2 regions of the Paraburkholderia caribensis genome follow, and region 2 is predicted to be linked to the other one. Evidence: riboswitches for the same ligand, from Rfam matches in the RefSeq annotation. Region 2 holds a riboswitch; the other holds the start of a gene.
What was found. Region 2 has a riboswitch for glycine ahead of gcvT (glycine cleavage system aminomethyltransferase GcvT). Riboswitches for the same ligand answer to the same signal wherever they lie in the genome.
Positions count from the first base shown of each region.

Region 1: it holds a riboswitch for glycine, as region 2 does, so the genes downstream of both, C2L66_RS35090 (D-amino acid dehydrogenase) here and gcvT (glycine cleavage system aminomethyltransferase GcvT) in region 2, are expected to answer to the same signal.

Region 1 is NZ_CP026103.1:1,232,800-1,237,008, forward strand. Features, by position in the region: gene C2L66_RS35085 (trypsin-like peptidase domain-containing protein) at 1-580, opposite strand, end outside; gene C2L66_RS35090 (D-amino acid dehydrogenase) at 1,176-2,399, opposite strand; glycine riboswitch at 2,580-2,670, opposite strand; gene C2L66_RS35095 (LysR family transcriptional regulator) at 2,745-3,686, opposite strand; gene C2L66_RS35100 (porin) at 4,089-4,209, shown strand, end outside.
Region 2 is NZ_CP026101.1:3,578,836-3,583,044, reverse strand. Features, by position in the region: gene gcvP (aminomethyl-transferring glycine dehydrogenase) at 1-211, opposite strand, end outside; gene gcvH (glycine cleavage system protein GcvH) at 279-659, opposite strand; gene gcvT (glycine cleavage system aminomethyltransferase GcvT) at 763-1,881, opposite strand; glycine riboswitch at 1,971-2,112, opposite strand; glycine riboswitch at 2,164-2,276, opposite strand; gene C2L66_RS15980 (hypothetical protein) at 2,530-3,345, shown strand; gene C2L66_RS15975 (hypothetical protein) at 3,368-3,727, opposite strand; gene C2L66_RS15970 (oxidoreductase) at 3,824-4,209, opposite strand, start outside.

The DNA of each region.
Region 1 (4,209 bases), on a different replicon from region 2:
TCTGGATCACAGCGACATCGCTTGGCCCATCGACGGCGACGACTTTTGCCTTGAACTCGCGCCGGTCGGTCAGGCGCACCGTCACGTCATCGGAGCCGTCGACGACATGCGCCGTCGTCAGTATCAGTCCGTTGGGACTGACGATGAAACCCGAGCCCACGCCCGACATCGCACGCGGAGAACTACTCTGCCCGTCCTGCAACTGCGGCATGGCCTGCCGGAAGAACGCGAACAGCGGGTCGTCACCGTCGATCGCTTCGGAGCTCGCGCCCGAAGCGGCCGCAGGCGCCGCGGCCGGCGCTGGCGGCGTTGGCGCTGCCAGCGGCTTCTCCGGCAGGATCGCGCGGATGTTCACGACGGCGGGCCCGTAACGCTCGACGATCGCCGGGAAGTCGAGCGGGGCGTTCGCATTCGCGGGCGCCGTTCGTTTCTCTTTCACTGGCGCGGACGCAGGCGACGGCGCGGAAGCAGCCGCAGCATGCGGTGCGATCGCTTCGGCGTTGGCGTGGGGGTATCCGGCGAGGCAGGCCGTTGTCACGGCGGTGCATAACCAGGTGCGGGATAGAGTCGAGTGAAACACAGCGCACCTCCGTGGCGTTCGTTATGCCTGGCACTGTGAAGACATTATTTCGTGCGTCGCAGCCGGCGACTGTGACATAGCACACCGAAGAGTCCGAAAAGAAACAGAGCCCATCCGGCCGACGCAAACCATGTCGCATGACGATCCACCCGCAAGCGCAGACGGATGCGATCGACCCTTGATGTCTGTCCGGGTGGATCGAGATCGACTTGAGATTCAGTTGCATGTTTGCCCGCAATGGACAATCCAGGACGCGAACGGTTGACCCGTTCGTCCTGATTCATTTATAGAGAGCGGGCAGCAAAATTGCAGCGAGTACAAATCCTGGCGTGCGTCGCTGGCACTGCTGCCGGTACGCTGATAGTCCGCGCTGATGGTCCGCGCTGATAGCTCGATACGCGTCAGCGGCTACGCCGCCGTGACGCGATTACTGTCGCGCAAAACGCGTCATTCATTCGTGACGGTTCGCGTCGATGAAGCGGGCAGCCAGACGCTCGCGGCAACGCATGCTCGCAAACGCTCACGCACGTTGCTTCGCGTTTCGACTTCGAAAGTCCTGGCCGCCCGCCTGCGCGGATCGTCCGCTACGCGCCGGTTATACCGACGACGCCGACAATGCCTGCGCGACACCCTCCGCCGTCGCCGCCGACAGCGTCCATCCGAGATGACCGTGACCCGTGTTGTAGAACACGCCACGGCGCTTGCCGCGTCCAACCTTCGGCAGCATGCCCGGCAACATCGGACGCAGCCCCGCCCACGGCACGACACGCGCTGTCGATACGCCGGGAAAATGCTCACGCGTCCAGCGCACGAGCGGCTCGATGCGGTCCGAACGGATATCGCGATTCAGGCCGTTCAGTTCGGCCGTGCCCGCGACGCGAAAGCGGTCCGCGCCAAGCCGGCTGGTGACGATCTTCGCGCTGTCGTCGAGCAGGCTGACCCACGGCGCGTGCTGCTGGCTCTTCGCATCGTCGAGACACACGGTGATCGAATAGCCCTTTACGGGGTACACGTTCACATGATCGCCGACCATCGCCGCGAACGCGCGGCTGCCGACTCCCGCGCAGATCACGAGGCTGTCGAACGCCGCCGCATCGCGCTGCCCTTGCGTTTGGCTCGCGACGACGAGCCGCCCGGTGCTTTCCTCGTGAATCGACTGCACCGCCGTGTCGTAGCGAAACTCGACGCCGTGCCGCGCACATGCGTCGGCAAGACCGCGCGTGAACTTGTGGATGTCGCCCGTCGAATCCGACGGCGTGAAAAAACCGCCGTAGAACTCGCCGTGCAGCGCGGGCTCGATTGAACGGATTTCTTCCGGCGTGACGGCGCGCCGCTCCAGGCCGCCTTCGCGCAGCAGCGCATTGACCTTCAGCGCGGACTCGTACTCCTTGCGCGTCGCGTAGAAGTGCAGGATGCCGCGCCGTTCGAGATCGAAGTCGATGCCTTCCCGCGCTGCAATACCGAACAGATGCTCGCGCGCGGCAATCGCGAGGCGCACGGTCTCGATCGTGTTCGCGCGGTAGTGCGGAATCTGCCGCATGAACTCGCCGATCCAGCTGTACTTGTGCCAGTCGGGACGCGGATTCATCAGCAGCGGCGCGTCGCGCCTGAACATCCAGCGCAGACCCTTGATGATGGTCGCGCGGCTGTTCCAGACCTCGGCGTTGCTTGCCGACAGTTGCCCGCCGTTGGCAAACGAGGTTTCCATCGCCGCGTAGCGGTGACGCTCGAAGACAGTGACGCGATAGCCGCGTTGCGCAAGGGCGTAAGCGGTCGTGACGCCGGTAATCCCGGCGCCGATGATGGCGATTCGTGACATGACATGGTCCAGTGTTCGTTGAGCATCGCCGGCCGCGCTTCGTGCTGTCGCTTCTTGCCGCTGCACGCAGCAGCCGGCGCCGATGCCCCATCTGTCCATGTACCTGAGAGTTTCGCCCGCGCGCCGCGAACGGCGGGGGCTCCCCTTCGGTGGGCGCGCACGGCGCCGCTCTCCAGATGTTCCAGCTGCACGGTCCTTTTGCCTGAGAGTTTCCGGGGCGGTTGCTCCGTCGGCGTCGTCCGCTGGGGACGATCTCTCCCGTGCTGCGTTGTGGAACAGTGCGACCTTACCGAAGCCAAAAGAAGCTGGCAAGCCCCTCTTCCGGACGACCTTGCGCCGGACGGCTCAGCTCGATGTCAAGTCGGCTCGCGGCGCACCCGGCGCGAAACCTCTCCGGAAGTATTCGATCGTGAAGTCCACGAAGGTGCGCACTTTCGCCGACACATGCCGGCGGCCGGGATAGACGAGCGACATTTCCTTGAGACCGTTGGTCACCCGATACTGTTCGAGCACGCGCAGCAACGCGCCGTTCGCAATGTCGCCGATGACGTAGTCTTCGGGCAGGATGGCGAGGCCCATGTCGGCGAGCACCAGTTGCCGAAGCATGATCATGCTGTTCACCCTGCACACCGAGTCGAGATTCAAGGTCCGCTCGTGACCGTCGGCGCTCGCGAATGACCACTCAGTTCCGTGCATGTCTCGCGAAGGCGCGAGGAAGCTGTGCGAGGCAAGGTCTTCGAGCGAGGCCGGCGCGCCGTGCCTGTCGATATAGCCGGCGGACGCGACGACGGCGGGCCGCACCGACAGCAACGGACGCTTCACCAGGGTGCTGCCATTCACCTGCCACGACGCGACGATGCCGACGTCGAACCCGTCTTCGACGAGATCGACGGAATGATGCAGCAGCGTGAGGTCCAGCTTCACCTTCGGATGACGCATCCGGTAGCGGTGCAGCAAAGGCGCCAGCGTCGCCAGTGAAAATGAGGCGGCCGCCGCGATCTTGAGCGTGCCCGTGGGCTCGCCCGCCTCTTCTGTCACGGCCGACTCCATCGAATCCAGCAACTCCAGCAGTTGCTGGCACCCTCTCGCATAAGCGCGGCCCGCTTCCGTCAACGACACGCTGCGCGTCGTGCGATTGACGAGACGCGCATTGAGATGCGCCTCCAGCAGCGCCACATAGCGCGTCACGACCGCATTGGAAAGATTGAGACTCGAAGCGGCTCGACTGAACGAGTTGTTCTCGGCGACTCTTAAGAAAATTCGTATTGCCTGCAACTTATTCAGCATGAGCAACAGAAATAAAACAGATTAGACATATATATCAACATTAAATCACCAAATCCATTCAGCGATACAGCCTAAATCACCGCAAATACGATTATCACCCATGTAAACGAGCAACGTAGCAATGCCACAACACAAAATCAAATCCGCGCCATTTTCAAACTAAATATCGAGATGGTTTTCATCAGAAAAAACATCTTCTTATCATTAAAAATCGGATTTATTTTGAGTTCCTAAAAAATAGTTTTTAATTATTAAACATAACGAAACATCAACTCAGACTCTATAGTGCGCTTTGCGTGATCGACGCATGCCGCGAGTTTTCAACGCTACTTGCCGCGGCTATCTCGAACACGGAGCACAGCACATTCATTCAAGTCGCCAGGCTTAGTACGGAACACGAATATGAAAAAAACCACATTGATTTTCGCGGCTGCTTCGGCGGCCTTCGCGGGTGCGGCGCACGCGCAGAGCAGCGTCACGCTGTATGGCCTCGTCGACGCGGGCCTGACTTACGTGAGCAACG
Region 2 (4,209 bases):
CGAGCGGCAGCGCGTCCTGGCGGCGAATCGCCTTCGGAATCACCGCGTCCATCAACGCGGCGCGCGATGCAAAGCCGAGGGCTTCGAGCATCGACTGCTGATCGGCCGCGTCCGGGCCGATGTGCCGTTCGGCGAAGGCGTCATGCACTTCGAGCGCGGCGAGCGAGAGAGGAGTGCGGTTCATCAGACGATCCGGGTGTTCGAGCTTCATGGAATGTTCCTGCTGGCGCGGCTTGCGTCTGTCATTGCGAACGCCGCGCCGGTCGTGAGTAAGTGGCTTATTCGCCGATCGACTTGCCGTACGCGGCGGCGTCCATCAGACGGTCTTCCGACGCGCCCGCCGCCGGCTTGATCTTGAACAGCCAGTTGTCGTACGGCGCGCTGTTCACGGCGTCGGGCGTATCGGCGACGTTCTGGTTCGCCTCGATGATCTCGCCCGAAACCGGTGCGTAGATATCGGAGGCGGCCTTCACCGATTCGATGACGGCGACGGTATCGCCTGCCGAGACGGTCTGGCCCAGCTGCTGCACTTCGAAGAAGACGATGTCGCCGAGTGCTTCCTGCGCGTGGTCGGTGATGCCGACCGTCAGCGTGCCGTCCGCCTCGGTGCGGACCCATTCGTGCGATTCGGTATATTTCAGATCGGCCGGGATGCTCATCGGATGCTCCTATGCGGTAATTCGGTTGATTTAAATGGTGGGACGCACGCGACGTTTTCGTGTCTGTCCGGTGTCTGTCTCGTGACGCTCATCGTGTGACCGATCAGCCGACGAGCACTTTGCCGTTGCGCACGAATGGCAGTTTAACCACGCTGGCGGGAAGTGCCTTGTCACGGATCTGAACGTGCACGACGTCGCCCGGCTGCACGCCCTTCGGCACGCGCGCGAAGGCGATCGATTCCTGCATGGTCGGCGAGAACGTGCCGCTGGTGATTTCGCCGTCGCCTTGAGGCGTGACGACCTTCTGATGCGCGCGCAGCACGCCCGCTGCCTTGCCGTTGTCCTTGTGCAGGATCAGGCCGACAAACGACGACTTCGAACCGTCCGCTTCGAGCTTCGCGCGGCCGATGAAATCGCGCGGCGCGGACAGGTCGACCGTCCATGCGAGGCCGGCGTCGAGGGGCGACACGTTGTCGTCCATGTCCTGGCCGTACAGGTTCATGCCGGCTTCGAGGCGCAACGTGTCGCGCGCGCCGAGACCGGCCGGGCGCACGCCCTGTGCCTGCAGCGCGTTCCACAGCGCTTCGACGTGATCGGCGGGAACGATGATTTCGAAACCGTCTTCGCCCGTGTAGCCGGTGCGCGCGACGGTGAGTTCGCCAAACGGCGTATCGGTGACGCGCGCGGCATTGAACGGCTTGAGGGCTTCGCTGGCGGCGCGCGCGTGGGGCACGGTCGCCCAGACTTTTTCGCGCGCATTCGGGCCTTGCACGGCGACGATTGCGTAGTCGCGGCGCGGCTTGATGGTCAGGCCGAAGCCTTGTTCGTCATTGAGCTTGTTGAACCACGCGACGTCTTTCTCAGCCGTACCGGCATTCACGACGACGCGGAAATGATCTTCGCCGAAGTAATAGACGATCAGATCGTCGATCACGCCGCCTTCGGGGTTGAGCAGACAGGAGTAGAGCGCCTTGCCCGGGGTTTGCAGCTTGCCGACGTTGTTCGCCAGCGCGTGCTCGAAGAACGCGCGCACACGCTCGCCCGTGAAATCGACGACGCACATGTGGGATACGTCGAACATGCCGGCGTCGGTGCGCACGGCGCGATGTTCTTCGATCTGCGAGCCGTAGTTGACGGGCATGTCCCACCCGCCGAAATCGACCATGCGGGCATTGAGCGCACGGTGCGTGGCGTGGAGCGGGGTGTGTTTGAGTTCGGTCATCGGGGCCTCGGGGCGTCGCTAAACAGGAAAGGCCATGCGGCGAAACCCCTCGCGGCCTGATCCCATCTCGGGCCAACGAGCGATAACTGCATGCCCCCTCTGTCCTCGATACCTGAGAGATTGCGCTGCCGTCAGCGAGTGCTGTCCGGCGTGGCGCGCGCCCCTTCGGTGGGCAGCCTGCGCGTGCGGGTTAGTGCACGGGCGCTACTGCCGCTCTCCAGAGTGCGAAAAACGGGCGCTCATTCGAATGAGGTCGCGATGACCGGATGACGAGCGGGTTTTTCGACGCGGTCGGTCCTTTTGCCTGAGAGTTTGCGGGTGTGCCCCTTCGGCGGCGCTGACTGCTGGGCGTTCTGAAAACGACAGCGGACGGCGCGCTCTCCCGACGCGTGCGGCGAATGTACGCGAGGGCCGGAGCGATGTCAAATCGGGGCGAGGGACCTTTTGGGAAGGCGGCTCGGCGGGCGGCGCGACCCCTCGCACAGTCAAAAAAACCCGGGCTGCGCGTTGCGGTCTGACATGGGGCGCGATCGACCGAACTGGTGCCGGATCTACCGGCTGATCGAGTAATTGGCTTGCCGGATTGCCCCGGATACTTGCAAAACGGCTGCATGCGGCCACTCGTGTCCACCCATTACCATCCAATCGATGACCAAGGCGCACATTTACCAGATCTACTATTCGGATCAGACGCGCAGCGGCCTGGACGAAGGTTTCATTCCGCTTGACAACGTCGGACAGCGGCCCGACTGGCGCGAGTACTGGCCAATCCGCCGCTTTCTGCACGAGCAGACGCTGGACGACACGGCATTCTACGGTTTCCTGTCGCCCAAGTTCGCCGTCAAGACGAATCTCGAAGCAAGCGACGTCCATGCGTTTCTTGCCACGGTACCGGAATCGACGGATATCGTGTCGTTCTCACCCTTCTTCGATGCGGGTGCATTGTTTACGAACGTCTTTCTACAGGGCGCGCAGGGACATCCGAACGCATGGGGGCCGTTCGATGAAATCGTGCGGCTGTTAAAGCCGGGCATCGAACTGAGCACGCTCATCATGGATTCGTCGAACAGCGTGTATTGCAACTACTTCGTCGCGAAGCCGCGCTTCTGGCGGCACTGGCTGGACCAGGCGGAGATCGTGTTCGGGATCGCGGAATCGAACAGTACACCGCTCGGCAAGGCGCTCAACGCGTCGGGCCGCCACGCAATGGGCGATACGCCCGTGAAAACGTTCCTGATAGAGCGGCTCGTATCGTTGTTGCTCGCAACCGAGAAGCACTGGCAGGTGGCATCGTTCAATCCCCTACAACTGCCGCTGGTGTATCCGGGTTCAGGAAAGGTCGCGCAGGAACTCGTGATGCTGGATGCACTCAAGCGCGCTGCCGTCGGAAGCGGACGCGCCGAGTACATGACCGTGTGGTCTCAGTTGCGCGAGCGCGTCGTGGCCACGATAACGGGGCCCTGATCCCGCTCGCGCCGAAGTGCGATCAGCGGTTGATGGCCGCCGACGCCGTGTCCAGTTCCTGATTCAGCACGCGCTGCTCGTCGCCCGTGAGGCCGCCACCGTGCTGTCCGGCCATGTCGTGCGCTTCGTGGCGGATCGTGTCGAGCCGGCGGTGCAGCGCGGCGCCGTCGGGCGGCGGAAAGTGACCCTGATTCACGCGCGCATCGATGCTGCGGCCCATATTGTCGATGCGGCCGTCGACCTGTTCGAGGCGATGCACGGCCATTTCATGTGGATTCGGCGCGCGAGACGGCTCGGCGAGCTGCTGCGACGGGGAGACCACGCACGCGGCGAGCGACGAAACCAACGCGAAACAGCCCAGCGCGCGGACGATATGCTGCATATTCCTTCCTTTCTGTTTAATCCCGCATGGATGCGGAAGGGCCCTGAAGGCCCATGTGACGTGACGGGTGGCAGCGAAATCGCCGCCCCCCGACTGCTACGCCTCGCGCCTGAACGCCAGCCTCGCCCCTTCCTTCTCACTGCGATCCGCCAGTTCGATGATGGCCATCACGTCCACCGCGTCAGCCGCGCTGACCGGGAACGGCGCGCCATCGCGAATCGACGCCGCCAGCGCGCGGTAGAACTCGACGTACGCGCCGTCGCGAGTCGGCAGTTCGCGCTGCACTTCCTGTTCGCCTTCGAGCACGCGCAACGTGCCAGCGTCATTGCCGCCGCCGAAACCGGCGTCGCCCGGACGCAAGCCCGCCTTCAACTGATCTTCCTGCGTGTCCAGTCCGTATTTCACATAACTGCCGCGCGTGCCGTGGATCGTATAACGCGGCGCGACGATCGCCGTCAGCGCGCTAGCGTGCAGCACCACCT